3 regions of the Paenibacillus sp. sgz302190 genome follow, and region 3 is predicted to be linked to each of the others. Evidence: riboswitches for the same ligand, from Rfam matches in the RefSeq annotation. Region 3 holds a riboswitch; each other region holds the start of a gene.
The links. Region 3 has a riboswitch for cobalamin ahead of cobJ (precorrin-3B C(17)-methyltransferase). Riboswitches for the same ligand answer to the same signal wherever they lie in the genome.
Positions count from the first base shown of each region.

Region 1 (4,083 bases), on a different contig from region 3:
TCGAACAGTTGTTTCACCTTGTCTGTGACCGGGCGGTAATCGGTTTGCAAGTAGCGGTCAAAATAAGCGCCGCCGGCATATTCTGAAAGCTCGAACCCGTCGAACGTCTCGCCCTTCGACTTCGCGATCTCCATGCTTTTTTCAATCGAGAAGAAATTCATCGCCATGAAAAACGTGCGGACAAAATCTTTCGCTTCTTCGCTCTCATAACTGATCTTGTTTTTGGACAAATATCCGTGCAGGTTCATCGCACCCAGTCCGACCGAGTGCAGCTCGCGGTTCGCCTTCGCTACGCCCGGCGCGTTGGCGACCGTCGTCATATCGCTGACGGAGGTCAGCGCAATCATGCCCTCGTGCACCGATTCGCGCAGCTTTTTCAGATCCATGACATTCGCTATGTTCAAGGAAGCCAGATTGCAGCTAATATCTCTGCGAATCAGGTTCTCATCGCCGTAATCGCCGATTTCCGACGTCTCTTGCAGCTGAAAAATTTCCGTGCAAAGGTTAGACATCTTGATCGCGCCGATCTGCTTGAGCGGGTGCGCCAAATTCGCATTGCTGCGGTTCATCATGTAAGGATAGCCGGATTCCAGCTGCGTCGTGGCGATTTTTACGAGCATTTCGCGGGCGCTCATCACCGGTTTCTTTTTGACTCTAGGGTCCGCCAGCAGCGTGTCGTACATCTCGTCCATGTCCATATCGTCAAGGTGCTTGCCGTACGCTTTGTATACCGTATAAGGCGCGAACACATGCAGCGGCTGGTTCTCTTCGGCCAGTTTGTAGAACTTATTCGGCACGATCAAACCGATCGACAGCGTTTTGAGGCGCGACTTTTCGTCCGCATTGATTTTTTTGCTGTCCAAAAATTCCATGAGGTCCCATCCGAAGATGTTGTAATACGCCGCTCCGGAACCTTTACGCTGGCCCATCTGATCCGCATAGGAAAAAGCGTCCTCCATAAGCTTGAGCACCGGCATAATGCCTTTGGCCGCACGCTCGACGCCTTTGATCGACTCTCCGCGGCCGCGCAGCTTGGACAGATTGACGGCCACGCCGCCGCCGATTTTGGACAGCTGCATGCACGTGCCCAGCACATAGTTAATCGAATTCAGCGAATCGTCCATCTCCAGCAGGAAGCAGGATACCATCTCGCCCCTGCGGCTTTTGCCGGCATTCAAAAACGTCGGCGTCGCAGGCTGCAGCCGCTGTTCCATCATCGATTTCGCCAACTGTTTCGCCGTTTCCGCATCGCCGCGACCCAAGTAAAGCGCCACAATCGCGACCCGGTCCGCATAATGCTCAAGATAAAGGGTTTTATCGTCACTGCGCAAAGCGTAATCCGTATAAAACTTCGAAGCCGCCATATACGAGGAGAATTCGAAGTTATATTCGTGAGTGATTTTGTATGTATCTTCAACTTCGGATGCGGAATATTTCTCGTAAACATCCTCGTAAAAGTTGTTATCTATCATGTAACGAACCTTCGAAGCCGTATCGGCAAAATGAAGGCTGTTGCGGTTCACTTCTTCCATAAATTCGTGCACGGCTTCCCGGTCTTTCTCCAATTGAAAAAAGCCGTCGACACCGCGCTGCATGATCTGGTTGTTTAACTCAATATGCCGCAATTGCGTGCACCTCCTGAACAAATCGCTGAACATCCTGCCGGGTTCCGGACAGTTCAAACTTGCCGAGCACAGGCACGCCGTAACGCTCGGCGATGCGGTCCGCGCTCTTTGCGAATCCATCTCCCCAATTCCGGTTCCCGCTGGCCGCTACGCCTTGGAGCCTAGGATGGTTCCGCTCCAAAAAGTGTGCGACTTTCTCCGGAATTTGACCAAAGCCTGTCGTATAGGTGACAAGCACGAAAGGTTCATCCATCTTCATCGCCTCTTCAATTTGAACCGCAGGCAAATTTAATTTTTTAATAAATCTGCGGACATTTCCCGTCTTGGAATCGTAAGCAATCAGCATGGGATTTCGTCTCCTTCTGTCAAAACCATTAAAATGGCGCATTCGGCAAAAAGAAGGACCGAATACGCCACAGGAACATGCGAACATAACGCCTGCCACTGGAGTGGGAGTCTGGACACCTTCCTATCTGCCGTAGGGGTGATTCTTACGAATAGGCAGGTCTCCTGGCTTGGGATCATCATTCCCATCCGCCTTCCCGGCTTTCCTATCGGAGCAAGCCAGTGGCAATCGGATGAAAACTCCTCCTGAACAGTGGCGGGACCGCGCCGGATTTGCACCGGACTTCCCTATTAAGCTTCGTGCGTGTCTCTAGAACGCGAAGCACCTATCCATCACGAGATATAGTTGATAGATTTCAATTTATATCAAGATATAGTGTTTGTCAATGAGCAAATCCGACTATCAAACCTCGAAAATCTCTCATTTCGGAAGCCTCGTTCAGCTATAAAAAACGGCAAAAAATATGTGGATAAAAGGCGTGAAATGGCAAAATAAGGAACGTCATTTTCGGCTGTTCCTTGTCCGGCGCGGGCTAAATCGGAGTCCTGATTTCATCATTCAGAGCAATGCGCTGGGGATATTCGCTTGCAAATCTGGGGATAAACTGGGGATAATCCGGTACGAAAGTGGTGCACCAAAAACAAAAAAATAGGTCCATGCCAGCATCCTCATAGGCCTTTAGGACCCCCATGCAACAACAACGGGACGAAGCCCTCTCTACCAAATAAATCCAATTTCATGCCAAAACACCAAACAAAGCTATCCAGGGACGGAACAACGCCCTGAATAGCTTTAAAAATTGAATGATACAAGTCCAGCCGGTCGATTTATCCGTTGCGCTTTTGGAAATCGGCCATAAAGTCAGCCAACGCTTTGCAGGAAGCATATGTCACCGCGTTGTAAGTCGAAGCTCTTAATCCGCCTACGCTGCGATGGCCTTTCAAACCGACAAAGCCGTTCTGCTCGGACTCTTTAATAAATTTCTTCTCAAGCTCCTCATCCTGCAGACGGAACGTCACGTTCATCATCGAACGGCTGCCCGCATCGACCGGACTGCGGTAGAAGCCTCCGCTTTGATCGATCGCGCTGTAGATCAGGCCTGTTTTTTCGAGGTTGTTTTTTTCGATGGCCGCAAGTCCGCCCTGCTCTTGAATCCATTTCAGCACAAGGTTTACCATGTAGATGGAGTACACCGGCGGCGTATTATACAACGAGTTGTTTTTGCCATGGATTTCATAGCGCAGCATCGTTGGAATGGTTTTTGGCAAATCCTGGAGCATGTCCTCTTTCAGGATAGCGACGGTAACGCCGGACGGACCGAGGTTTTTTTGCGCGCCCGCGTAGATCATGCTGAATTTCGACACATCGACAGGACGGCTCAAAATGTCGCTGGACATATCGGCGATCAGCGGCACGCTGCCTGTGTCCGGAAAGCTTTGGAACTGCGCCCCTTCGATCGTTTCATTGGAAGTGAGGTGCAAATAGGCTGCATCCGGATGAATGTTGATTTCGCTTAAATCCGGAATTTTCATAAACTTTTGCTCTTTCGAGCTGGCTGCGATGGACACTTCGCCGAACAATCCCGCTTCCTGAACCGCTTTCTCCGCCCAAGCGCCGGTCAGAACATAGCTGCCCACTTTGCCCTGTTTGAGGAAGTTCATCGGAATCATGGCAAACTGCGTGCTCGCACCGCCTTGCAGAAATTGCACCTGATACCCTTCCGGAATGCCGAAAATTTGTTTGAGCAGCTGCTGAGTTTCGTTGTGGACCTGCTCATATTCCGCGCTGCGGTGGGAGATTTCCATAATCGACATGCCGATTCCTTTAAATTCGACAAGCTCCTCCTGCGCCTTTTGCAGCACTTCGAGCGGAAGCGCCGCAGGCCCCGCATTAAAATTATACGCACGATTGCTCATGAATAACCCACCTTTGCTTAATATACTATGGTTATGATAGCAAGATTCGCCTCACGCATCAAGTAAAACCTCTGCTGGACATGCTAAGCTTTAAGTCCGCATGTCAAACGGCACCAATACAAAGCTCTAGGAGGAATAGTATGTCTCTTCAAAATTTTTCCGCCGACCCGTACCGGCTGTTCGTCGGCATCCGTCT
Region 1 is NZ_JBZYAO010000070.1:171-4,253, reverse strand. It holds gene nrdE (class 1b ribonucleoside-diphosphate reductase subunit alpha) at 1-1,625, opposite strand, end outside; gene nrdI (class Ib ribonucleoside-diphosphate reductase assembly flavoprotein NrdI) at 1,612-1,971, opposite strand; cobalamin riboswitch at 2,109-2,315, opposite strand; gene serC (3-phosphoserine/phosphohydroxythreonine transaminase) at 2,799-3,887, opposite strand; partial or broken gene AC6RNO_RS35860 (2'-5' RNA ligase family protein) at 4,028-4,083, shown strand, end outside.
Region 1: another riboswitch for cobalamin. It lies ahead of nrdI (class Ib ribonucleoside-diphosphate reductase assembly flavoprotein NrdI); the one in region 3 lies ahead of cobJ (precorrin-3B C(17)-methyltransferase).

Region 2 (8,215 bases), on a different contig from region 3:
TTGGCACAGTTTCCGCTGCAAAGAAGCCGGCGTTTTTTCCAGGCCTCTGATGTACACCAACGAGTCGGCTTGGGCGTTTTGCACAACTTTAAGCAGTCGGGTGCACGTCTCCTCGCTGCCATCCTGGATCACGATTTCCATCATGCTCCCGTCTTTATACCGCTCCATTTGATACAGCATATCGCAAAACAGCATTTTCCCGCTTCCCGTCTCGCCGTAAACGGCAATCGGCAAATGCTCCCGGAACCGCTGTTCCGCGGCGATGAACGCCTGTTGAAACGGTTCGCCGAGCGTAATGATCGGGGGAAATGCGGAAGCCCCGCTTTTTTTATGGTAAATGATATGCAAGCTGTCCGCTGCATCCTCCGAAGCGGTCAATTTGAACAAATATGAAGGTTTGGCAGGAACAAGGTTCAGCAGTTTCGCCGAAACCGTCAACTTCTTGCCGGCCGCATAAAAATTCAACGGCTCATACAAAGGCTGCTCCCGCTGCAAATCCTCGATTAATTTCAAAAAGTAGGGATGATCCGCGAACAATGAATTCGCTTCGCTCTCTTGCTCTTCCAACTGCAGGCGCTGCTTAAACAAAGCATTGGCATACTCCATTACGCCCTGCTCATTGACGATCGCAAAGCCCTGATCCACCTGGTTCAACAAATCCTCATAGACGACATTGCGGATTTTGGAAGAGTTCAGCACCCGGTACATCTGTTTGGCCGAGTAAAAAGCGTCAAGCACCGACTCCCGCCCCGAAGTGATCAAAACCCCCTGCATGCCGAGCTCATTAGCCAGGCGGGTCGTCACGTTATCGCCGACAACGACGATAACTCCTTCTTCCTTCGCTTTTCTCAAAGCGGGCTCGACTTCATGCTCCCCCTGAACTTCCGCGCACGGAATTTCGATATTCATCAAGCTCGATACGGCGCCGAAACCTTGAATGATGTTGGGAAATCCGATGATTTTGATTTTCGATTTGTAGCCCTTCAGCAGCGTCAAAATTCTTAAAATGTCAAATCCCGAAACCTGGATTTCAACTACGGGCTGCGGAATATGATTCCGGAGCAGCCTCGCCGTGCCGCCGCGGCTAATCACGACATCGAACTCTCTGTTCATATAACGTTCTTTGAACGCATGAAGGCCTTCGGACAGGTCGCCCTGAATAGCTGTAATCTCAAATTCCGGAAGCTCGCTCTCCAAATTGTTGATCAGCTCCAAAAGCCCGCGATACGGGGCAATGACCAATGTCTTTATTTTCACGTTTACACCCTCTGTTGCAATTTTAGGCATAATATAGCTCAATTCTGCGAAAATTGCAATTATGAAAACGAAAAAATTTCGATATATTTTTGTCCGCCGGGCAACCGCTTCACAACAATCGCTAATTCAGCAAGATTGTTTCAAAATATAACAATAAATGAATTGACGACCTATCCATCACATGATATATTCGTTAAAAGTGCTATATCGCAACACAAATTAATAACTCCAATCATCCCAATAAACCGAATTGCCGTATTAATTAACACGCCCGAAAAATTTAGAAAGCGCTTTATATCCTGCACAGAATGAGGGGAACTCGTATGGATCAAACCAAAATCGTCCATTTAAAATCGCTGCTGCAAGACGGGCAATGCTATTTGCATCATGAATCCGACCGGATCGAAGCGCTGATTCCTGCCGCCGCGCCGACCAATCACGCCCCCGCTTTGATCGAACTGGATAACGGAGATTTGCTGTGCGTATGGTTTGGCGGATCTGACGAAGGGGCCGGCGACATTAAAATTTACATGTCCAGGCTGGGCCACCGGCAGGCGCAATGGACGTCCCCTGTCCGCCTCTCCGACGACTTTGCCAAAGCCGATCAAAATCCGTCCCTGTTTCAAGCCCCAGACGGAAAAGTTTGGCTGCTGCACACGACGATGGACACCCGCGGCTGCTCGCTGGCCGAATGGCAAGCCATGCTCAAAAGCAAAGAGGCGTCAGGGCCGTTCGCCATGCAGCATACGTCCCGGGTGCAATGCCGGATCTCCGGCGACAACGGGGAGCATTGGAGGCCTTCGGAGGCGCTGTTTGACGAGCCGGGAACTTTTTGCCGTCATCCCATTGCAGTATTGAGCAACAACCGCTGGATATTCCCCGTCTGGTACAGCAGTCTCGACGAAACGAAGCAATTCGGCCACGATTACAGCGCCGTGCACGTATCCGACGATGAGGGCCGTTCATGGCGAAAAATTGAAATTCCCGGCAGCAGAGGGAGAGTCCACGCTTCCATCGTGGAGCTTGACGACGGCAAGCTCGCTGCTTTTTTCCGCAGCCGCAATGCAGACCGGATTTATTCCAGCCGATCGTCGGACTACGGGGAAAGCTGGACCGTGCCCGAGAAAACGGCGCTCCCGAACAACAATGCGTCGATCCGCGCCATTCGCCTCCAAAGCGGCGGCATCGCCATCATTTTCAACAATTGCAGCGCAAACGAAGATCCGGATGTAACGATTTGGCCCTATGAGAGAATTCCCGTTACGATAGCGATTTCCGAGGACGAAGGAAAAACTTGGCCGTACATGCGGCATATTGACACGGGAGATCATTATTGCGGGGAAGAGAATGCGCGGTTCAACCGGAGATACGAATACCCCTTTCTCATCCAATCGAAAGACGGAATGATCCATGCCGCTTATGCATTCGGTACCCGCACGCACATTAAATACGTGAGCTTTTCCGAACAATGGGTGAAAGGCATCGAAAAAAACAAATGGCCATGGGACAATTTCCCGATGGAGTGAAAAAAGCCTGTGAACTGCCGGCTTCCTTTCGGAAACGGGCAGCTCATAGGCTTTTTTGCCGCGCCGCAGCGCCTGGACCCGGCGATCAATCCGCCAGCTTACGTGAGGCCGGCGAAACCGGTCTGCCGCAAACCTTCATATAAAATAATTGCGGCGGAGTTGGAAAGATTAAGCGACCGCACCGCATCGCTCATCGGCATCCGCATCAAAGTTCCCGGATGCGCGTTCAGGATAGAGTCAGGCAAGCCTTTGGTTTCCTTGCCAAAAACAAAGAAATCGCCGTCCTGAAATGTAAAATCCGTGTAACGCTTTTCCGCCTTCGTCGTCGCGAAGAAAAACCTCCGGTCCGGATATGCTTGCAGCACCTCGTCAAACGAATCGTGGTATTCCAGCTTTACGGAATGCCAATAATCAAGCCCCGCGCGTTTCAACGTTTTGTCGTCGGTTTGGAAGCCTAAAGGCCTTACTAAATGCAGATAAGTTCCCGTCGCCGCGCAAGTGCGGGATATATTGCCTGTATTTGCGGGTATTTCTGGTTCGACCAGCACGATATGAAAAGCCATTTCCGTCAAATTCACCTCACATTATATCCTATTATAAGAGCAGCAGGAAATCAATTTAACACAGGGATAACTTTATCTTAATATGTCGTTGATAGAATACCTTCATAATAGACTTATCATTCGATTAAAGGAGCCGACATATCGATGAAAAGAAAAATATTAGTTGTGGATGACGAGCCGTCCATTTCGATGCTTATAGAATTCAACTTGAAACTGGTAGGATACGAAGTACAGTGCGTTTACGACGGCGAAGCCGTATTTGAAGCTATCCAGACGTTCCGTCCGGATTTGATCGTATTGGATCTGATGCTGCCCAAAATGGACGGTTTCCAGGTTTGCCGCAAGCTGAGAAACCAAAACAATCTCGTGCCGATCATTATGCTGACCGCTATGCAGGACTTGACCGACAAAATCGCCGGATTGGACAACGGAGCGGACGATTATATGACCAAACCGTTCAGCCCGCAGGAGCTGATCTCCCGCATCCAGGCTATTATGCGGCGCGTGCAGGCGCTGCCGTCCACGAACGAGAACGCGCCTATGCACATCGGCCAGATTACGATCCGCTCGGATCAGCGCGAAGTTACGGTCAGCGGCACTCCGATCGAGCTGACGCCCAAAGAGTTCGAACTGCTGCTCTTCCTTTGCAAGCACCGCGGGAAAGTGCTCAGCCGCCAGCAGCTGCTGCACGGCGTATGGGACTACCACTTCCTCGGCGATACGCGGATTGTCGACGTTCACATCTCCCATTTGCGCGATAAAATCGAGAACAATGCGCGCAACCCCGAATATATCGTCACGATTCGCAACGTCGGCTACAAGCTGACCGAGCCTGCCGTGAAGGAATCGCTTGCCTAGCCGCAACTGGCGCATCCCCCTCATGAACGAAAAAGCACCCCCAGCTCTCTTTACCGGAGAGGTTGGAGGTGCTCTTTTTTACTTTTGCCGTCTATTAAGCCCGAACCGATTCGCTAAATGCTTCGCGCGCCTGACGGGCCGCTTCCACCATATGCCGCAGAGAGGCTTCCGTCTCTTCCCACTTCCGCGTTTTCAGGCCGCAATCGGGATTGATCCAAAACAATTCCGGCTGCAGCGCCCGGAGCGCCCGCCCGATCATCTCGGTCATTTCCTCCGCTTGCGGCACGCGCGGACTGTGAATGTCGTACACGCCCAGACCGATGCCGTGATCGTAGCCCTGCAGCTCAAAGCTTGAGATCAGCTCGCCGTGGCTGCGGGACGTTTCAATCGAGATCACGTCCGCATCCAATGCGCGTATGGAATCGATCATATCATGGAACTCGCAGTAGCACATGTGGGTATGAATTTGCGTCGTATCCTTGACGCTGGAAGTGGCGATGCGGAACGCTTTGACCGCCCATTCCAAATAACTCTGCTGATCCTTCGCCTTCAGCGGCAAGCCCTCTCTGAGCGCCGGCTCGTCAACCTGAATCATCTCGATGCCTGCGCTCTCCAACGCTTTAACTTCCTTCCGCAGCGCCAGCGCGATCTGGTTCGCCACCTGTTCGCGGCTCAAATCGTCTCTGACGAACGACCAGTTCAAAATCGTGATCGGCCCGGTCAGCATGCCTTTAACCGGAAGAGCCGTCAGCGACTGGGCATAGGCGCTTTCCTTCACCGTCATCGGCGCCGCGAATGCGACATCCGCGTAAATGACGGGCGGCTTGACGCAGCGGGAGCCGTACGATTGCACCCAGCCGTTCTGCGTAAAGGCGAAGCCGTCCAGCTTCTCGCCGAAATATTCCACCATGTCCGTGCGTTCGAACTCACCATGGACGAGCACATCCAGGCCGATCTCTTCCTGGATCTTGATGCAGCTGGCGATCTCCTGATCGATGAACGCTTCGTACTTCGCCGTGTTCAGCTCGCCCTTCCGCCATTTCAGGCGGGCGCTGCGTACCTCCGGCGTCTGCGGGAAACTGCCGATCGTCGTCGTCGGCAGCAGCGGAAGCTTCCAGTGAGCGGCTTGCAGCGCAAAGCGCTCGGCAAACGGCAGACCGCGCGTATGCGAGACTACCTCAAGCCCGGCCAACTGCGCGGCTACATCCTGGCGGTTCCGCTCAGGCAGCGCGCGGAAGCCGGCAAGCGCCTCCCGGTTCCACTGCCACTCGGCCGCAGCGGATTCCTGTCCGCCTGCGAGCGCCTGGCCGAGCAGCCTCAGTTCGACCAGCTTCTCGTTGGCGTAAGCAAGCGCCTGCTTTAATGCGGCGGGAAGCTTCGTTTCCCGCACAACGGTTACAGGCACATGCAGCAGGCTGCAGGACGGCTGGAGCACCAGCCGCTCGTGCGGTACGTGTGCCGCAAGCTTTTGCGCCAGCAGCAGCTTCGCTTCCAGGTCGGCGCGCCATATGTTGCGCCCGTCGATAATGCCGGCGCCAAGACGCTTGTCGGCCGGAAATCCGTGCGCCTCCACAGCCCGTAAATTGGCCCCGCCATCGTGCACGAAATCCAGTCCGATGCCTTGAACAGGCAAGCGGACCACCCGCTCATAATGCTCGACCGCCTCAAAATACGTCTGCAGCATCACGTTCAACCCCGGCACTTCCCGATGGATGGCGCCGTAAATTTGCTCCACAAGCTCAAGTTCCTCCGCGGACGGATTCGTCGTCAAGGCGGGCTCATCGATCTGCACCCAAGCGACGCCTTCTTGCGCCAGTTCCTTCAACACCTGCAAATAGACCGGCAAAAACTGCCCGACTTTCTCGCCGAGCCGCGAAGCCGCGAACCCCTTCGACAGCTTGAGGAACGTGTACAGCCCGACCAGCACAGGTTTGCCTTCGACGTCCGCCCTGGACTTGGCAAAGCGGTACGCCTCCAGCGGTTTGTTGTATGTTAACGTTGGTGCGTCCTCCCCGATTTCCGGGACGATGTAGTGATAATTCGTATTAAACCATTTTGTCATTTCACAGGCCGCGCCCTGACTGTTCCCGCGCGCCATCGCGAAATAAGTGGCAAGCGGCACGCACCCTCCCGAATGCGCGAACCTCGCCGGAACGATACCGAACATGACCGCCATATCCAGCATCGAATCGTAATAAGTGAAATCGCCTACCGGGATTTCGTCCAGCCCCGCATATTTTTGAAATTGCACATGCGCGAGCTGGATCCGCTCCATCTCCGCCACTAAGTCCTGCTCGCTTATTTTACCGGACCAGAACGCCTCCAGCGCTTTTTTCCATTCCCGGTCCTCACCGATTCTCGGATATCCCAAATTGCCAATTTTTATTGCACCAGCCACTTAAGCTCGCCTCCGTTTTCCTTATTTGTACTTTCTGAGCGGAACACAAAAAAGACGTCGTTCCCTCAAAAAGACAAAGGGAAAGACGCCTCGCGATTATACTTATCGGTTGCCATCTAACACCTCCCTATCTCCCGTAGGTAAAAGCAGTGTCGTTGAAACAGGCAGGTCTCCTGGCTATCAGCGTCATCATCGGCAGCAGCCTTCCCGGTTATTCATTCAACCAGTGGCGATGTTTGCTGCGACTCTTCTGTTACAGTGGCGGGACCGCGTCGGCTTTGCACCGAACTTCCCTTTTAAACTCAAGCCCAAGAACGATTCATTCGGGCGAGAGCACCTGTCTCCACAATATGCAATTGTCTGCTTACATTCGATACAATGTATAACTATACATGAATATTAATTTTTATACAAGCTTTTCTTACAAATTGTCAAAAACAAAATCGTCGTCATTCAGCGGCTCCACATGAATCGTGCGAACGTAGCCGTTGCCTTTTTTGGAGAAAAAGTCGTGCTGCTTCGTCTTGGTGCTGAGTCCGTTCAGCACGATCGGATTGATCTCCTCTTCCGGGAATGCAGGGTCGAGCCCGAGATTCATAAACGCCTTGTTCGCGTTATAACGCAGGAACGCCTTCACTTCCCGGTCCAGGCCGATCGCGCTGTACAGATCCTCCGTGTACCCTTCCTCATTCGCATGAAGCTCCTTCAGAAGCGCGGTCAAAGTCTCGTAAGCCTCGTCCTGCTCCTGCGGCGTCAGCTCCTCGTACACTTCCTGGGCAAGCACGCCCACATACAGCCCGTGAATGCTTTCGTCGCGCAAAATCAGATCGATGATTTCGCCGCTGCTAGTCATCTTGCCTTGGCCGGCCAAATACAGCGGATAGAAAAAGCCGCTATAGAACAAATAGCTTTCAAGCAGCACGGATGCCGCCATAGCCAAATACAGATCCTTGCGGGTGTGAATGCCGTCGTAATATTTGGCAATCGTATTCGCCTTGAACTGCAAATACGGATTTCGCTCCACCCAGAGGAAAATGTCGTTGATCTCCTCCGTCGTAGACAGCGTCGTAAAAATGCTGCTGTACGATTTGGCGTGAATTTGCTCCATCATGCCCATGAAGCTGAGCACCGCTTTGCGCTGCAGCCCGTCCACATGCTCCAAAATTCTTGGCATCCCTACGCCGCCCTGCATCGTATCGAGCAGCGTAAGCCCGCCCAGCACTTTCATATACAGGTCGCGCTCCGCTTCGTTCAGCGTCATCCAGGACATTTTATCGTCAGACAGAGGAATTTCTTCGTCCGTCCAAAACTGCATAATATTTTGATTCCAGAACGTGATCGTAAAATCGTCGTCAGGCCGGTTCCAGTTGACGGCTCTCTTGGTGGTCATCTTGTATTCATTCCCCTTCCCGTTACACCGAACAGCTGACGCACTCTTCAACGGAGAGCTGGTTCGTCCGCGTGTAATAGAGCGATTTTAACCCGACGCGGGCAGCGTACAAATAATAGCGCGCAAGCTGTCTGGTCGTCACATCGCTGTTGACATGAAGCACCGTCGAAATGCCTTGATCGACATGCGTCTGGATTTCGGCAATCAGGTCAAGAATTTTGAA
Region 2 is NZ_JBZYAO010000070.1:4,513-12,727, reverse strand. It holds gene AC6RNO_RS35905 (PrpR N-terminal domain-containing protein) at 1-1,257, opposite strand, end outside; gene AC6RNO_RS35900 (exo-alpha-sialidase) at 1,581-2,783, shown strand; gene trmL (tRNA (uridine(34)/cytosine(34)/5-carboxymethylaminomethyluridine(34)-2'-O)-methyltransferase TrmL) at 2,882-3,346, opposite strand; gene AC6RNO_RS35890 (response regulator transcription factor) at 3,491-4,204, shown strand; gene metE (5-methyltetrahydropteroyltriglutamate--homocysteine S-methyltransferase) at 4,299-6,602, opposite strand; cobalamin riboswitch at 6,749-6,958, opposite strand; gene nrdF (class 1b ribonucleoside-diphosphate reductase subunit beta) at 7,024-7,992, opposite strand; gene nrdE (class 1b ribonucleoside-diphosphate reductase subunit alpha) at 8,015-8,215, opposite strand, start outside.
Region 2: another riboswitch for cobalamin. It lies ahead of metE (5-methyltetrahydropteroyltriglutamate--homocysteine S-methyltransferase); the one in region 3 lies ahead of cobJ (precorrin-3B C(17)-methyltransferase).

Region 3 (18,844 bases):
TGTTGGACTTGGTCAGCAAGGTTCCAGGCAGCGAGGTGCCGTTGGAAGCGGTATAAGTTACAATGCCGTTGCCGCGGGTGCTATCGAATAATTGGTAAGTCGAACCGGATAAAGTGGTTGTGAACGTTTTGGTGTCGCCCAGTACGCCTGTGCCTGTACCCGTGGCATGCTGCAGCAAGTCGTATTTGAATATAATGCTGCCGTCTTCGGCGCTAATTATATAACGCGTGCGGGTCGGCGTTGGCTCCAGAACGTTGACCTCCGTTATATAGGCGAGCACAGGTTGTCCATCATTTAAGTATACGTTCAGCTCAGCTTTTGGTGTTTTTTGGGGCTCGCCAAGTTTACCGACGATGCTTTCTGTATCTTTCTCGGCAATAGAGATGGCTTGCTGTTCCGTAATTTGGGAAGCGATGCCTTTGGACAACGCTTGATTGTCATCCGGCAGCACACTGCCGAAGAAGGAAGTGACTTTTCCTTCTTTATCAATATGCACCGTCTGCTCCGCGCCATAAACCGGCACGCCTTGAATATACTGCTTTAACCGATAATGCTGTACGCCTGTCTTAGCGTCGGTTTCTTGTTTCACGATTTTAATTTGATCTTTAAGCGCAACGCGTTTGCCAATTTGCAGCTTCTCTTTTTTGCTGTCGAGATACTTCCAAATTTTTTCTTCGCCCGGAGTTCCGTTCGGTGCGCTCCAATTTTCCGCTGTGAACAAGGCAGGAGACCAATCTTTCAGAGCATCAGGCTTGCTCTGCGGAGCCGCTTGTGCGGATTGCACAGCCCCCAGCAAAAATGCACCCGTAATCATAGATACCCATACTTTTCTCATCAATGAATCTCTCCCAACTTAAATGGTTTAGTTTTGTTTTCCCGTTTAAAGGAAACAAATGGTTTGGATACTGCTACTTAAACATCGCCTCCTTTTTTTTAACCAATGGTCAATATTGGGCTGTACTAGTTTAGTGCGCATCTAAGACTAGCAAGCGCAATGGATAATGATGCAAGATTCTGCATACAAATGCCCATATAAAGGGTTATATGAGAAATAATAACATCATTATGATATATATAGTAACATAAAACTATCAATAATGAAATACATAAAATGGAAATAAATGAGAATTAATTTTGTTGACTATGATTTTAATCACAAGTGGAAGCGATTACGGCCATTTTTGCTGTGAAAATTAATGTTGCTTTCATGTTCCTTTAATAAAACGGCCGAAAAAAAGGAGTAAGATGGAACTAAGTTCACAATATAGACAAAAGAATAGGAGTGATTATTGTGAAACAAGTTATGAGTTTTTTAAAAGGTTTTCTTTATGCATTTATTGCGATTGGTGCACTGCCGTTTTTACTGATCCAAAGCTTTCTTGATTTGTAATTCGGTTTTCACATTTTTAAAAAGAATGCCGCTGTTTTATCGGTTTTTAACAACCGGTAAGCAAGCGGCATTTTTTTGATTAAATGGGTCTCATTTTGCTAACCGGGTTAGTTTCCATACATAGGAGTCAAAACGTCCGATTGATTTGAAGGATTCGTGCAAATGCTATGAAGGAAACTAACAGAGGAGTGAGCTAACAATGAAAAAGTTTTATTTGTGCTTATCGGCAGCCGTACTATCCATGTCCTTAATAGCTGGATGCACCAGCAACAATATGAGGGCGAGAAGCGTCGATCATTACCGTAATCCTGATATTGCCGCCAGAAATCAAGGCTATGTTCGGCCGCTGGATGTCGGAACGGCGACCCCAAGCCCGACAAATGCTGCCGGCACGGCGCAAAGCATTTTCAGCGATGTTCCAAGCGGACAATGGTATACGGACAACGTCCTCTGGGCAGCCAACTTGGGTTTGGTCAACGGTTACCCGGACGGCACTTTTCTTCCTAATGGAGCGATCACTAGAGCCGAAGTCGTCAAAATTATTCGCTCCCTGGCGGACAAAGGATATATTGTCATACCTTCGGCCACGACAACGCCAGTGCCGACTACGACGCCAACCGCTACGCCTGCAGCAACGGCAACTGGCACTTCGACGCCGACTACAACGCCTGCAGCTACGACAACTGCAACTCCGACCGCGACGCCATAAGCACGCTTAAATAAGCGAATATTCCGCCAAACTGGATACTCCGCATACGTCCATGTTATGATGAATGGTAGTCGGCAGTAGTATATAGGAAAGGTAAACACATCATAATATGGATGAACAAAACAAAAAAAGCGAAAAAAGTTTTCATTTTTTAGCCGTAATTTTAGGCGTAATTGTGGACAATGTAGGGACTTTTTTATCTTCTGCAAGCATAAGCCTCATTTTTTTGTCCACGCAATCTGACAATGAACAAGATCTGATGAAAATTTATTCTTACACGGGATGGCTGGCTGCGTTTTTGGTTATCGGCATGTTTTGGTCTTTCTACGGCGCTTACGTAGCGGCCAAGGTAGCCAAACGGGCCGAGTACTTCAATGCCGGATGCATAGGCGTGATTGGCGCGGCGGTCGGCTTTGATTCTCTGATTTCCAATCCCGGCGTTGCTTTTTGGTACCAAATCATCGGACTGATCGTCATCGTGCCGGTTTCTTTATTGGGCGGCCATGTGGCGTTAAGACGCAAGCATGCGCGGAGCATGAATCGCTAAAAAAAGAGACTCCAGCCTGTAAAGGCGGGTCTCTTTTTAGGTGGTTCAGCCTGCTGGCGCCGGTACGTAGGAAAGCATTGTGTTTTTCACAAGTTCCGTAGTCTGACTCAAGTCCATATTTTCAAATACATGTTCGCATTGCTTGCGGTAGGAAACTTCCTCGATATAGTGGTTCATATAATGATCGATAACGTCCATCGGCGTGCTGCGCGCCAGAAGCCTTTCCATAATCGTCTGCTTGTTTGCATAAATAAAAATTCGGACAGCCCGTTCGCCGAACTCATATTTGAAACGGTTGGCCGCATAGCGGTTGACGATAACGTAAATAGAGCCGTGTTCCTTGAGAGCTTGATCGATGTCCGCACGTTTGATTCCGTAAAAATTTCCGTCGATTTCCGCCGTCTGAAAAAATTCACCGTTAATATCCGCATCGATGAACGCTTTCCGTGAAATGAATTTGTAATCTCTGCCTTCGATTTCTTTAGGTCTTGGAGTTCGTGTTGTGTAAGATGCAACCGATGAGAAGCCGAGCTCTTTGGCAATTTGGTGCGCAATTGTTTTGCGACCGGAACCGCTTGTGCCTGTGAACACAAAGATCAATCCGCCGGTTTGCTGTCCGCCCATAATGAATCCTCCTCCAAATATGAAATTTTGAAAGCGATATCGTGATAGTTTTATTATAGTACGAATATTCGGAAAATTAAAGAGAGAATTCGTGTTTCATAGATTGTGCGGTATAATAGAAACGTCGAAAGGAGCTGTTCCTGCTGAATTTCAAAATATATGTGCAAATGAATCGGGCATTGTTTTACTTGGTCGGTATGCTTGCGGTCGCGTCAGCGGCTTGTACGGCGCTGCTGCTGGTCCGTATTTACGGGTCGTCGGGCAGCTTTCTGTACAGATGGTTGATTGCGCCGAATTTGATGCTGGCCTGGATTCCGCTTGCGGCGGCGCTGGCCGTTCGTTACTGGTGGCATATGAAGCAAACATTCCGCATCAGACTGCTGATCGGATTGCTGGTATGGCTCCTGTTTTTGCCGAATGCTCCGTATATGTTGACGGATCTGGTGCATTTGACATATTTGAAATCGTCGGTTCCCGTACATTTTGACGTATTGCTGAACGCTTTTACCGCGATTATTGCCCTTTGGGTCGGCTTGTTTGCCTTCTATCTCGTGCACGAAATATGGTTGGGACTGCTTCGCCCGGCCGCAAGCTGGATGTTGGCCGGCGTCTTGCTGCTGCTGTGCAGCGTTGGCGTGTTTTTGGGCCGCTTTTTGCGGTATAACAGCTGGGATTTTTTCCGCAAGCCCTGGGCGATCGCGCAAGATTCCATAAAGCTGCTGGAGCAGCGGGATGCGCTCGTTTTTATCGGCGTGTTTATGCTGGTTCTTAGCTGTTTGTACCTTGTTTTTTACGCTTCTGTCCGGTATCGGGCCGCCGCAAAGAACGTTCGTTAAGAAGGAGAGTTTTCATGCCCAAATATGCAAATCTAAGTATCGAGGCAACGCAATTTTTGCAAAATAAAACAGGCAGCACTCACCTGGAATGTTATACATACATCGATCCGGAGCGGACGGAAGAAAGTTTTTTTGTCGTGCGTACGACGAACAAAGTGATTCATGTCGGCTTTTCCGAAATTGCGTACGATCCGGCCGATTACAAGAGTTTGCTGGAAGGTCTCTACCGCTCTGTCTATGAATAATTGCATGGACAATGCATACGATTGATGATAGGATGATTTTAATTGCATATGGATGGAACCAGGTGCTGAATGATACGTTTCATTCAGTTAAAAGGGAAGTCCGGTGAGAATCCGGCACGGACCCGCCACTGTAACGATCGGGCTTTGGAGCAAAGCCTCTCCTTGGCAGCATGTCACTGGGCAATACCCGGGAAGACGCCGGGAGTATGATCGAAGTCAGGAGACCTGCCCGGTTTGAACGACACTTTTGCCCTACGAGGAATTAGGGTGTGTTAGAGGGCGGTTGCTCCTGTGCTTATTGAAAAGACGTTCAAACCAGGCATTTCTAACATGATGTTGTGTTGGAAATGCTTTTTTATTCGTGCAAAAGGTTTTTAGAAAGGGTGATTGCTATGCCGGGGAAATTGCTCGTCATCGGTTTCGGGCCGGGAAGTTTCGAACATATTACGAAGCGGGCGCGCGAGGCTATTCAAGAAAGTGAAATCATCATCGGCTACAATACATATGTCGATCTTATATCCGGCTTGATTTCGGAACAACAAATTGTAAGAACCGGAATGACGGAGGAAGTGAGCCGGGCGCAAGAGGCGGTCAGACAAGCGAAGCTGGGGAAAAAGGTAGCGGTCATCTCAAGCGGAGACGCCGGTGTGTACGGGATGGCCGGCCTTGTCTACGAAGTGTTGATGGAGCAAGGGTGGACGCCAGCGGGCGGCGTCGAAGTTGAAATCATCCCCGGCATCTCGGCCATCAATTCCGCTGCATCCTTGCTGGGCGCGCCTATTATGCACGATGCGTGCACGATCAGCTTGAGCGACCATTTGACGCCGTGGGAGCTTATTGCAAGGCGGGTGGAAGCCGCGGCGCAGGCGGATTTTGTCATTGCGCTGTACAACCCGCGCAGCGGAAGAAGGACGCGGCAAATCGTCGAGACGCAGCGCATTTTGCTTCAGCACCGTTCGCCGCAAACGCCGGTCGGCATCGTCAAGAGCGCATACCGGGATCGGGAGCACGTCGTCGTAACGACGCTGGCCGATATGCTGAATCATGATATCGGGATGCTGACAACGATTATTATCGGCAACTCGGCGACCCAAAATTATGACGGCCTGCTGATAACCCCGCGGGGGTATCAGCGCAAATATACGCTGGGCGCGGAGACGCAGCCGCTCAAGCCGCATCAGCGGCTGCGGGCCGAGGCGGAGCCTTGGGCGCTCGCGCAGGAGGAAGAGGCTCCGGCCGAAGACCGGAGCGAAAGCGCGGGAGCCGCAGCCGGCGGAGAGCCGGCCGTTCGGCAGGCAGCGCAAGCGGCGGCCCAAGCCAGCAGCCCTTTGCAGCTGGCGATGGAGGCGCTGGAGCTGGTTTCCCGGGGCAGCGGCGGCGCTGCGGGGGCTTTGGAGCCGATGGCGTTTACCGCGACAAAGTCGATCTTTGAATTTGCGGTAAGCCCGGGGATCGCAAATAAACGGTTGAGCGCGGCGCAGTTATGCGCGCTGGGCGAAATCGTCGGCGACAGGGGCGACATCGAATATTCGCCGCACCATCAATTGATCGTCCGCATCCAGACGGACAATCCGCAGGATATCACTTCCGAGCTGAGCGAGCTCGGCCTCATGCTTTCGCCGATCGGCGACGTTGCGCAGATTAAAGCCTGCGACTTTTGCAATCTGGAAAAAGGGGAATCGATTCCTTATGCGGAGGCGCTGCATCAAAGAATCGGCAATCTGGAGGTACCGAAGGAGCTGAAAATCGGCTTCAACGGCTGCGGCATGGCTTGCTATGGCGCGGTGCAGCAGGATATCGGCATCGTATACCGGAAGGAAAAGTTCGATTTGTTTTTGGGAGGCAAAACCGTCGGCAGAAACGCGCATCCGGCCCAACCGGTAGCGGAAGGCATCGATCCGTCGGAGCTCGTCGAGCAGGTCGTCAGAATTGTCGAGCGGTACAAGCGGGAAGGGCATCCGAACGAGCGGTTCCACAAGTTTTTTAAACGCGTTAAAGAAATAGAAGGCTACCGCCACCAGGAAGCGCAAGGATTCGTCATTGAAAACGCCGTCTGCGGCGATTAGAACGTTATACCAGCATGTTCGTTTTTTATGGATAGAGCACGGTGAAGTTTTGGGAGGGGATAAAGACATGAATGCTGTCTTGTTTGTAGGGCACGGAAGCCGGGATGAGGAAGGCAATGAGGAGGTCCGGCAGTTTATTGCGGAAATTGCCGGGAAGATGGACGGTTTTATCGTAGAGACTTGTTTCCTTGAATTCGTCGAGCCGACCATCGCTCAAGGAATCGATCGCTGTATCGAGCTTGGCGCGGACCGGGTTGTGGTCATACCTATTATTTTATTTGCGGCCGGTCATGCCAAAATTCATATTCCCGCGGCGATTGACGAGGCTAAGCGGAAATACCCGCATATCGGGTTTACATACGGCAGACCGATCGGCGTACACGATCAAATTTTGGACATTTTAACGTCCAGAGTGCAGGATTCCGGCGTTCGGCTGGAGAATGAGCTGGAGGACACGGCGTTTTTGATCGTCGGCCGGGGCAGCAGCGATCCGGATGCCAACAGCGATCTGTTCAAAATTTCCAGGCTGCTTTGGGAACGGCTGAAAGTAAAATGGGTGGAGACGGCTTTTATCGGCGTTACCGCTCCGCTGATGGATGACGGCGTGGAACGATGCATCAAGCTCGGCGCCAAAAAAGTAATTATTTTGCCTTATTTTCTTTTTACAGGCATTTTGATTCAGCGGATGGAGGAAATGGTGGAAGGATACCGCCGGCAGTATCGGGAGCAGGAATTTCATTTGGCTCCTTACTTCGGCTTCCATCCGCTGCTGCAGGAAATTTTGATCGGCCGGGCGCTGGAAGCGGTGCAGGACGAGGTTAAAATGAACTGCGACATGTGCCAATACCGTCTAGAGGCGATGAAGCATATCGATCACCATCATCATCACGACCATGACCATGATCACGGACATCACCATCACCATGATCATGATCACGACCATCATCATCACGATCACGATCATCATCATGACCACGACCATGAGCACGAGCACGCGGGAGGAACGAAGCGATGATACTCGTTTTAGCGGGCACAAGCGATGCCAGGGAGCTGGCGCTGCGGATCCGGTCAGCCGGGCATGCCGTGCTGACGACGGTCGTCACGGAGAGCGCCGCCAAAAGCATGGAAGCCGCAGGGCTGCCCGTGCTGACAGGCAGGCTGACAGCCGAGGATATGCGGCGGTTGATTGCCGACAAGGGCGTTCGCGTCGTAGCGGACGCCACGCATCCTTTTGCCGAGGAGGTGTCGAAGAACGCCATGGCCGCGGCGCAAGCTGCGCAAGTTCCGTATGTGCGGTTCGAGCGGCAAAGTCTTGCCTACGAGCAGAGCGCGCTCGTCACGATCGTGGACGACTACAAGCAGGCCGCTGAGGCCGCCGCGCAAAAAAAGGGCTGCATCATGCTGACTACGGGCAGCAAGACGCTGAAAATTTTTGCCGACCGGCTGAACGGTTTGCCTGACACGACACTCGTCGCCCGCATGCTGCCGCGCAAAGACAACATGGAAAAATGCGAGGAGCTCGGCATCGAGCAAAAAAACATCGTCGCCATGCAGGGGCCTTTTTCCAAAGAGCTGAACAAAGCGCTGTATGCGCATTACAACGTAACTTTGATGATTACGAAGGAAAGCGGCAAAGTCGGAGCGGTGGACGAAAAGCTCGAAGCGGCGCTGGAGATGGGCATCGAAAGCATCGTCATCGGCAGGCCGGGCATCGAATACGGGACGCTGTTCTCGGATTTTGACGGAGTCGTTCGGCATATCGGGGAGTCGATCAATAAGGAGGCGTAATTCTACGTGGAATTTCATACAGAGTTCAAACCTTTAACCGTACAACCGCAGGAAATTGAGGAAAAAAGCTTCGAGATGATTACGGAGGAGCTTGGCGAGCATCCGTTTACGGACGAGCAGTACCCGGTCGTGCAGCGGGTCATTCACGCTTCGGCGGATTTTGAGCTGGGACGCAGTCTGGTGTTCCATCCGAGGGCGATTCAGGCGGGCGTGGAAGCGATCCGCGCAGGCAAAATTTTGGTGGCCGACGTACAGATGGTGCAGGTCGGCATCAGCAAGCCGCGGATCGAGCAGTTCGGCGGAGAAGTCAAGGTGTACATCTCCGATGCCGACGTAATCGAGGAAGCGAAGCGGCTGAATACGACGCGGGCGATCGTTTCCATCCGCAAAGCGATCAAGGAAGCGGAAGGCGGCATCTTCGCCATCGGCAATGCGCCGACGGCGCTGCTGGAGCTGATCCGCCTCGTCAAGGAAGGCGCGGCCAAGCCGGGCCTCATCGTCGGCGTGCCCGTCGGCTTCGTATCCGCGGCGGAATCGAAGGAGGAGCTCGCGAAGCTGGACGTGCCGTTCATCACGAACATCGGCCGCAAGGGCGGCAGCCCCGTGGCCGTCGCAGCGGTGAACGCGCTGTCGATTCTCGCCGCGCGCAAGGAGTAGCGCGCGTATGGCAGAGGACGCGAAGCCGCTGCGCTACGGCTACACCACCGGCTCCTGCGCCACCGCAGGAGCCAAAGCCGCGCTGTTGGCGCTCATCGGGCAGGCGCCGCAAGCGCAAGTGCGCATCTGTATCCCGACCGGGGATACGGTCGCCTTTGACCTGCACAGCTGCGAGTATACGCAGCTGTGGGGCGAAGCCGCCGTGATCAAGGACGGCGGCGACGATCCCGATGCGACGCACGGCGCGAAAATCGTCGTGCGGGTAAGCTGGCGCGATGAGCCGGGCATCGCGATTGACGGCGGCGTCGGCGTCGGACGCGTGACGAAGCCCGGCCTGCCGGTCGAGGTCGGCATGGCGGCGATCAATCCGGTGCCGCGTAAAATGATCCGCGAAACCGTGCAGGAAGTGCTCGACGGCTTCGAAGAAAAGCGCGGCGTCGAGGTGATCGTATCCGTGCCGGACGGCGAAGAAATTGCGAAGAAGACGCTCAACGGGCGTCTGGGCATTATCGGCGGCATCTCGATTCTGGGCACTCGCGGAATCGTGGTGCCTTTCTCCACATCGGCCTACAAAGCGAGCGTCGCCCAGGCGATCCGCGTCGCCGTCAAATGCGGCTGCGACCATATCGTTTTGTCCACCGGTGGCCGGACGGAGACTTACGGCATCGGCATGTACCCGGAGCTGCCGGAGGAAGCTTTCGTCGAGATGGGCGATTTTGTCGGGTTCGCGCTCACCCAGTGCCAAAGACAAGGGGTCCGGAAAGTGACGCTTGTCGGGATGATGGGCAAATTTTCCAAAGTCGCTCAAGGCGTCATGATGGTCCATTCCAAAAGCGCCCCGGTCGATTTCGGATTTTTGGCGCAGGTGGCGGAAGAAGCGGGGGCTTCAGTAACGCTGGTTGCCGAAATCCGCGGAGCCAACACGGCAGCCCAGGTAGGGGACATGATGGTGGTTAACGGCGTCAGCGGCTTTTTTGAAAAGCTGTGCGACCGCTGCTGCCAGGCCGGACTACAAGAGGTCGGCGGCGGGTTGGCGGAAATCGAAACCGTCATCATTTCCATGAAGGCGGAGCTGTTGGGACAAGCGGCCGTGCGGCCGCAACAATTTTGAACAGATAGGATGAAACGGATGAGCAGCACCATCAAAATAATCGGGATCGGCGATAACGGAAAGGCAAGCCTGCTCCCTTTGTATATCAAATGGATCGAAGAGTGCGAAGTGCTCGTGGGCGGCGAGCGGCAGCTGGCGTTTTTTCCCGATTTTCGGGGAGAAAAGATCGTAATTAAGGGAAGCTTGCAGAGCCTTATGGCGCAGCTTCAAAACGAGAGCAGAAGCACGGTCATTCTCGCTTCCGGCGACCCGCTTTTTTACGGGATCGGCGGCTATGCGGCGAAAAAACTGGACGGCGTAAATATTTATCCGAACGTCAGTTCGATTCAGCTCGCTTTTGCCCGCATGGGTGAAAGTTGGCAGGACGCTTTCGTCACGAGCGTGCACGGACGCAGCATGAAAGGTTTGGCGCAGCGCATCGACGGTAAGGACAAAGTGGCGCTGCTTACGGACGACACGAATACGCCTGGGGAGCTGGCGGCTTATTTGCTGTCTTTTGGCATGACGGAGTACCGGGCTTTCGTTGCGGAAAATTTGGACGGCGAGAACGAACGCACCGGATGGTACGAATTGGAGCAGATGCAAGCGGCATCGTTTTCCCCGCTCAATGTTGTTATTTTGAAGCGTCAATCCGCCGGCCCCGAGTGGACGCTTGGCATCGAAGACGAGCAGTTCGCCCAGCGCAAGCCGGACAAAGGGCTGATTACGAAAAAAGAAGTCCGCGTGCTGAGCTTGAGCCAGATGGGCTTGAAGCACGACAGCGTCGTATGGGATATCGGCACGTGCACGGGATCGGTAGCGATTGAAGCCGCCAAAATAGCGAGAAACGGCGAAGTGTACGCCATCGAGAAAAATCCCGACGATTTGCAAAACTGCCTGGACAACAGCCGCAAGTTCCGCGTCGATCTGACGGCTGTGCAGGGGCGGGCGCCGCAAGGGCTGGAAGCTTTTGCCGACCCGGATGCTGTCTTTATCGGCGGCAGCGGCGGCGAGATGGAGGAGCTGCTCAGCATTTGCGCGGCCCGTCTGAAAGAAGGCGGTACGATCGTCCTCAACGCGGCGACGATGGAGACGCTGTACGAGGCGGACAAGACGTTCGCGAAGCTTGGCTTCGTTACTGCGGTTACGCTCGCGCAGGTGTCGAGGAGCAAGCCGATTTTGAACATGAAACGTTTTGAAGCGCTGAACCCGGTCTATATCATTACGGCCAAGCGGCGCGCAGTTTCGGAAGGGGAGGAAAGCAGCGGTGAGTAAGGTTGGAACTTTATACGGGCTGGGCGTCGGACCCGGGGACCCGGAATTGATTACGGTTAAAGCGTTCCGGCTCCTGAAGGAGTGCCCGGTGATCGCCTACCCGCGGAAAATGCGCGGTGCGAAAAGCTATGCGCTGGCGATTACGGAGCTGTACGTCAATACGGAGCAAAAAGAAATGCTCGGACTGACGTTCCCGATGACCCGGGACCGCGACGCGCTGGAAGCGCAGTGGACCAAAACGGTGGAAAGCGTATGGAGCTTTCTCGCGCAAGGAAAAGATGTCGCTTTCGTGACCGAAGGCGATCCGATGATCTACAGCACGTACATCCATCTCATGAGGCTGATGAAGGAGCGGCATCCCGAGGTGCAGGCGATTTCGATTCCCGGCATTTCGTCCGTGAACGCATCCGCATCCAGACTCGGCTTTCCGCTGGCCGACGGTGATGAGCAAATCGCCATCGTGCCGGCTGTGGAGGACTACGACAAAATGCGCCGGGCGATTGAAGATCACGACTGCATCGTGTTTATTAAAGTCGCCAAGGTGATCGACCTGATGCTGGCTGTTTTGCGCGATCTCGGCCTGGTGCACAAAGCTTCCGTCGTGACGAAAGTCACTTCTTCCGAAGAAATGATTTGGCGCAACGTGGAGGAGCTGCAGGGGCGGGAACTGGAATATTTAACGCTGATGGTGGTGAGAAAATAGATGAACGTATATATCGTTGGTGCAGGACCCGGCGATCCGGATCTGATTACGGTCAAAGGGCTCAAGCTGCTGCAGGCAGCCGATGTCGTCATGTACACGGACTCGCTGGTGAACGACGAGTTGATCGCCAAAGCGAAGCCGGGAGCGGAAGTGGTCAAAAGCTCGGGCATGGAGCTTGGCGAGATGGTGCAGCTGATGGTCGACCGCGTCAAGGACGGCAAATTAGTCGTGCGCGTACATACCGGCGATCCGGCGATGTTCGGAGCGACGATGGAGCAGATCGCGCTTTTGCGCAAAGAGGGGATCGGCTGCGAAATCGTGCCGGGCGTAAGCTCGGTGTTCGCGTCGGCGGCGGCGATCGGCGCGGAGCTGACGATTCCGGACCTGACGCAGACCGTCATCCTGACCCGCGCCGAAGGTCGCACACCGGTGCCGGAGCTGGAAAAGCTGCGCGACCTGGCGGCTCACCACTGCACGATTGCCTTGTTCCTCAGCGCGACGCTGACGAAAAAGGTCGTAAGCGAGCTGCTTGAAGCGGGCTGGAGCGAAGAAACGCCTGTCGCGGTCGTGCAGCGTGCGACCTGGCCCGACCAACTGATCGTCCGTACGACTGTCGGCCGATTGGAAGCGGATATGCGCGAGCACGGCATCCGTGCGCATGCGATGATTTTGGCCGGCTGGGCGCTGGACCCGGACATTCACGGCAAAGACGAGTACCGCTCCAAGCTGTACGACAAATCGTTCACGCACCGGTTCCGCAGAGGGGTGAAAGAATGACCATCGCGCTTGAGGAAGGCGTCGTTCCGGCGATCCGTCAGCAGGGCGATTACGCGATTGTGGCGATTACGAAGCACGGCGTGGAAACCGCCAGAAGGCTGCATGAGCGCATGAGCGGAACGGACATTTATTACATGGGCAAATTTGCCCGCGGCGATGAAGAGCAGCGGGGGATTCAACTGTTCGACGGCAGCGTCCGCCTGCTGTTTCCCGCATTATTTCCCGCTTATCAGGGGCTGATCATCATCATTTCGCTCGGCGCGGTCGTACGGATGATCGCACCGCTGCTGCAAGATAAAAAGAAAGATCCCGGCGTCGTCGTGATCGACGATAAAGCCGAGCACGTCATCAGCGTGCTGTCCGGCCATTTGGGCGGGGCCAACGAGCTGACGCTCGAAGTGGCCGCCGCTCTGGGCGCGCGGCCCGTCATTACGACGGCCTCCGACGTGCAAAAGACGATCCCCGTCGATCTGTTCGGCCGCAGGTTCGGCTGGCAGTGGGAGTCGGCCGACAAGCTGACGCCGGTCAGCGCCTCGGTCGTCAACGAGGAGCGGATCGCCGTCATTCAGGAATCGGGCGAGCCGAATTGGTGGACGCACGATCGTCCGGTGCCGCCGAACATCCGGGTGTTCGACACGATTGAGGGCGCCTGGGCGAGCGAGCCCCAGGCCGTGCTGCTTATCACGCACAGGCTGCTGAAGCCGGAAGAGGAGCACATTTTGAGCAATGGCGTGCTGTACCGTCCGAAAGTCGTTGCGCTCGGGATCGGGTGCAATCGCGGCACTTCGGCGGAGGAGATCGAGGCGGTCGTTCGCGAAACACTGGACGAGCTATGCTTCTCCATGCGCAGCGTAAAAGCGATATGCTCGATCGATCTGAAGCAGGACGAAGAGGGCCTCTTGGAAGTGACCCGCAAATTCGGCTGGGAATTCGTCTGCTATCCGGCGGAGGAGTTGAATCGGGTGAACATCGAGGCACCGTCGGAAACCGTCTTCCGGTTCACCGGAGCTTACGGCGTGAGCGAACCGGCCGTCAAGCTGTACGCCGGCACGGATGAGCTTCCCGTGGTGAAGAAAAAGTCGGGGAATGTGACGATTTCGGTCGGTTTGCTCAAGTTTCCTGCTCCGGCGCAGGCATCGGCAGGAGGCGCATGATGCAGCGGAGAATCGTGATTGCAGGAACAGGCAGCGGAGTCGGGAAAACGACATTGACCATAGCCATCATGGCCGCTCTGCAAAAGAAAGGCTGCACCGTGCAGGGCTTCAAATGCGGCCCCGACTATATCGATCCGACTTATCACACGGCGGTTACGGGCAGGCTTTCGCGCAATTTGGACAGCTGGATGGTCGGACGCGAAGCGGTCCGGGAAATATTCGGGCGCGGCAGCGCCGGCGCGGACATTTCGGTCGTCGAAGGCGTGATGGGGATGTACGACGGCAAAAATCCGCTGTCTGACGAAGGCAGCACCGCGGACATAAGCCGGATCATCGACGCGCCGGTCGTGCTGGTCGTGAACATAGCGAGTATGGCGCGAAGCGCTGCGGCGATTGTAAAAGGTTTCCAGCATTTCGATCAAGCCGGCAAAATCGCCGGGATTATCGCCAACAATGCGGGCAGCGTCGGCCATTACAAGCTGGTCAAGGAAGTGGTCGAGCAGGAATGCGGCATTCCGGTAATCGGCTGGCTGCCCAGGAACACGGACGTTACGCTGCCGGAAAGGCATCTCGGTCTCGTTCCTTCGATTGAAAGAGGAGAGCTCGGCGCTTTTTTCGATCGGTTGGCCGGGCTTGCGGCGGAACATATCGATTTGGACAAGCTGCTTGAACTGTCGGTGTGCGAGCCGCTGGAAAGCGTCCCTTACTTGTTTGCCGGACCAGTTTCGGACAAGCAGGTCAAAATCGCAATCGCCAAAGATTCGGCTTTTCACTTTTATTACCCTGAAAATATCGAACTGCTGGAAGCGGGCGGCGCGGAGTGCGTCTACTTTTCCCCGCTTGCGGGCGAAGAGGTTCCGGCGGATGCGGACGGACTTTATATCGGCGGCGGGTTTCCCGAGGAGTTTGCCGCCCGGCTTGCGGCGAACGACGCCGTGAAACAGTCGATCCGGCAGCGGATCGCCGGGGGCATTCCGACGCTGGCCGAATGCGGCGGCTACATGTATCTCACCGGGCAGCTGGCGGATACGGCGGGCAATGCTTACCCGATGGCCGGCATCGTGCCCGGCCAGGTCGTCATGCAGCGGAAGCTGGCGGCGCTGGGCTACCGGGAAGTCGAGGGCACGGAAGGCAACTTCCTCCTCGGACCGGGGGAACAAGCGCGCGGCCACGAGTTCCACTACTCGACGTTTCAGCCGGATGAAGGGGCGGAATACGCGCCCGCATTTCAGTCCAAGGGCCGCTTCGGCACGAAAGCGGAAGGGTTCACGGCGCCGAATGTGGTGGCGGGCTACACGCATCTTCATTTTGGCTCGAACCCGGTTCTCGCGGAGCGCTGGCTGGCTGCGTGCGCGGCTTACCGGCAAAACCGGCTTGCCGATTCGAACGGCGGCTCCGAGCGATGAGCCATCGTCCCGATCCGGCAGCGCGTTAACGATATCGCAGCGGTGAACAAAAAAAGAACCCGTCCATCATCGATGGTCAGGTTCTTTTTTGCCCATGAAAAACAATTATTTTATGTAATGCATGGATTGATCTGCGATACTTTGCTTATAGCGGTCAAGGCAGTTGCACAAGTAGTCCTTGCGGCAAATCGGGCAGGGCTCTTTCATCAATCTATTCAAATTCGTTACTTTACCGATCCCTGTTTCGGGATCTCTTTCGAAGATAAGGCGGCATTGGTTCCGGTCCTTAAGTACGGCAACGACTTCGAAAAGACCGTTTTTTTTGTTGTCACTAACAATTTTGGCATCTACAACCTGCGGATCATAAGCCACATGAATTCCTCCTCAAACTAGCATGACCTCATCTTTGTTAGGAAGGGTGCATTAGTATATTATATTAATAAACGTCATTTTATTCAATAGGAGGCGCGGACGAGTGATTATCGACTATCTGGAGAAGGAGCCGGCCGACGGCGGCAGCCTGCTGGTTCATATCGGACTGCAATTCGAAGACGAGCCGGATTCGCTGTATGTGGCGGAGCTTGAAGTCGGCGGGGACGGGCGGGTCGGCAGCTGGAAGCTGTACTTTAACGGTTTTGATTGCAAGTATGCGTTCAAGCCGGAGGAGCGGGAGCAGTTAAAGCGCTATATGACGGAGCAAGAGATTGCGATAACGGGTGAAATGTAAAAAGGAATCGTCCCCATGTGATTGGTTCCAATTCCCCGTTTTGTGTTTGCGGTTGTGACGAATTAGCGTTTCCTGCAAAGTCGGCGTCGCTCTGGTAACGGGACGTACACCGTTCCAATCCAGACGGTTGGCGGTTGGATCGGATTTTCCTGCGCGGCATCGTTTGCTGCGTTTCTTTTTGGCTGATGATGCGGACATGCGAATCTCCTCTTTTCGAACTGAAGTTATTTTGATTATACATAAACCATACGGGCGGCGGCAAAGGAAAGTTTCATTATACTTATGCGGCTGTTTTCAAGAAAGGTGAGGCTCATGCGCATTCAAGTGCAATTATCCGTGGAGGGCCGTGCGGTCAAGCAGGAAGTTCTGGAAATTGCCGAGCACAAGCTGGGCGAATTGACGGACGAAGAAATCGAGAGCGCGATTGAAATCAATATCCGCTCATGGCTCGACCGCATGCTGCAAGTCGAATGGGAAGTGCTGGAGTAAACGGCACAAAAAAGCTCCGAACGGGAACGAACAATCCTGTCCGGAGCTTTTTGCATTATGGGCCTATTGCTAATGCGCGGTGCTGACGCCGGTCTTTTGAAGCGCGTGTTCCCAGCTCGGATAATAATACAAAGCGTTTTTCATCAAGTCAGGATGCTGCTTCTTCACATTTTTTTTGGCTAACGATTCTCCGCTGCTGTGAAGCTGCACAATTTGACTCAGAACTTCGTCTGCACTCATGTTTAGCTCCATCGAATGGGTCCCCTTCTCTTAAAGTTATTAGTCCCAATACTTTCCATTAAAAAGGCAAATTATACATAGAATAATTCGCTGAAGGGCAAAATAAGGCCATGAATACAGAGGCAAAAGAAAGTCGGTGTTCTGCTATGAATTGGCCGTCTTTGTCGTTGTTTTCCGGCAAGCCGCAGCCTGTGTGCAAAGGAAGGGCGAGTGTCGGCGCCGTTACAAAAATGCTGCTGCGGGAACTGCCGCCCGGGCGAATTGCGGTGATCCGCCACCGCGATCTGGATGAAATGGCGGCTCAGGAGCTGATTGACCGCAAGGTCAAGGCGGTGATTAACTGCCAGGCGACGATGAGCGACGAGTTTCCGACGCACGGCCCGCTGCTGCTGCTGCGCCAGGGCATTCCGCTCTGGGAGGCGGAGCCGGGCGATTTTGAAAAGTTCGTTCAGCATGCGGAAATCAGCATTTTTGCAGACGCCGCGGAAACGGCGGGCTGTACGATCCCGTGCCGGGCTTTTACAAAAGAGGAATGGCTGCACAAGCATCAGCTTGCGCAGAGCAAGGCCGCGGAGCTAACAGACCGTTTTATCGAAAATACGCTGGTGTTTGCCATGCAGGAAAAAAGCGCGGCGGCCGAGCCGGTGGCTCCGCTCCCGCTGCGAACTGAAATAGAGGGCAGGCATGTGCTCGTCGTAGCCCGCCGGAAGGGGAACAAACAGGAGCTTGAGGCGGCCGGAGCCTATATCCGCCAGGAAAAGCCGGTTTTGATCGGAGTGGACGGCGGGGCGGACACCTTGCTGGAGTGCGGCTACAAGCCGCATCTTATCGTAGGCGATATGGACAGCGTATCCGACCGGGCGTTATGCTGCGGAGCCGAGCTGGTCGTCCACGCCTACCGGGACGGAGAAGCGCCGGGCCTCCGGCGGGTGGAAGCGCTGGGACTCAAGGCGCATGTGTTTCCCTGCATCGGCACAAGCGAGGATGCGGCGCTGCTGCTAGCATACGCTCAGCGGGGCGAGTGGATTGTAACTGCCGGCGCTCACGCCCATATGGCCGATTTTATGGAAAAAGGCAGACATGGCATGGGCAGCACGCTGCTCGTCCGGATGAAAATCGGGGACAGGCTGATCGATATTAGAGGGCTCGGCATCCGGTACCGGCAAGCTTCGTCCCGGCTCCAAGATGCGCTTATTTCGATACTGCTGTCGCTGAGCTTCGTTGCGCTGAGCTTGCTGCAGCTGCACTGGATCACCAGGCGGCTCGCGCACGCCGTATGGAAACTGGGGGGGAACGAATGAAACCGGGTTTGTCGATCATCATCCCGGCCTGGAACGAGGAAAGCGCGATCTCGGAAACGCTCCTCCATGTGCTGAACATTGCATGGGAGCTCCATGTCAAACAGCTGGTACCGGACGAAAGGCACGACGACAAGCCGTTACGGGACGGGGGTTTCCGCAAAACGTATGAAATCATCGTCGTGGACGACGGCAGCACAGACCGGACTTACGAGGAAGCGTGGCCGTGGGCCGATCGGCTGGTGAAGCATGCCAGGCGCATGGGCAAAGGCGCCGCTCTGGCCTCGGGTATTGCCCGGGCGAGAGGCGACATTTTTTTGTTCCTGGACGCCGATCTCCGGTCGTCCATCGCCCATGCGCCGCTGCTGCTGGAGCCGATCCGGTCGGCCGGGGCGGATCTGGTCATCGCCAGGCTGCCAAGGCCGGGGCAAAGCGCCGGTTTCGGGCTGGCGAAGGGGCTGGCGCGCGAGGGCATCTACCGCCTCAGCGGCTACAGAACGGCAGCTCCCTTGTCCGGACAGCGCGCGATTCGCGCCGACCGTTTGCGGGAACTGGGGGCGCTGGCCCGCGGCTTCGGCGTCGAAGTCGCGATGACGATCGATGCGGCGCGGCGCGGCCTGCGCATCGCGGAGATCGACGTGCCATTCACGCACCGCGAGACGGGGCGGGATTGGCACGGGTTCCTTCACCGCGGCAGGCAGTTTGCCGCGGTGGGGCGCGCGCTGCTGACTCGCTGGAAGGAGAGGAAGCCGGCATGGACATCGGATCGATCCTCGATCTGATCGGGCTTTTTGCGGCAGGGCTGTGGCTGCTGCCGCACGTT
Region 3 is NZ_JBZYAO010000005.1:29,080-47,923, forward strand. It holds gene AC6RNO_RS08205 (M4 family metallopeptidase) at 1-835, opposite strand, end outside; gene AC6RNO_RS08210 (S-layer homology domain-containing protein) at 1,590-2,099, shown strand; gene AC6RNO_RS08215 (hypothetical protein) at 2,359-2,646, shown strand; gene AC6RNO_RS08220 (guanylate kinase) at 2,692-3,270, opposite strand; gene AC6RNO_RS08225 (DUF1361 domain-containing protein) at 3,438-4,106, shown strand; gene AC6RNO_RS08230 (hypothetical protein) at 4,121-4,351, shown strand; cobalamin riboswitch at 4,395-4,598, shown strand; gene cobJ (precorrin-3B C(17)-methyltransferase) at 4,744-6,417, shown strand; gene AC6RNO_RS08240 (CbiX/SirB N-terminal domain-containing protein) at 6,485-7,432, shown strand; gene cobK (precorrin-6A reductase) at 7,429-8,205, shown strand; gene AC6RNO_RS08250 (precorrin-8X methylmutase) at 8,212-8,862, shown strand; gene AC6RNO_RS08255 (cobalt-precorrin-5B (C(1))-methyltransferase) at 8,870-9,973, shown strand; gene cbiE (precorrin-6y C5,15-methyltransferase (decarboxylating) subunit CbiE) at 9,992-11,227, shown strand; gene cobI (precorrin-2 C(20)-methyltransferase) at 11,220-11,930, shown strand; gene cobM (precorrin-4 C(11)-methyltransferase) at 11,931-12,707, shown strand; gene AC6RNO_RS08275 (cobalt-precorrin 5A hydrolase) at 12,704-13,861, shown strand; gene AC6RNO_RS08280 (cobyrinic acid a,c-diamide synthase CobB) at 13,858-15,267, shown strand; gene AC6RNO_RS08285 (hypothetical protein) at 15,373-15,639, opposite strand; gene AC6RNO_RS08290 (hypothetical protein) at 15,743-15,994, shown strand; gene brfA (ribosome rescue factor BrfA) at 15,944-16,192, opposite strand; gene AC6RNO_RS08300 (hypothetical protein) at 16,307-16,483, shown strand; gene AC6RNO_RS08305 (hypothetical protein) at 16,553-16,735, opposite strand; gene steA (putative cytokinetic ring protein SteA) at 16,870-18,024, shown strand; gene AC6RNO_RS08315 (glycosyltransferase family 2 protein) at 18,021-18,803, shown strand; gene AC6RNO_RS08320 (hypothetical protein) at 18,776-18,844, shown strand, end outside.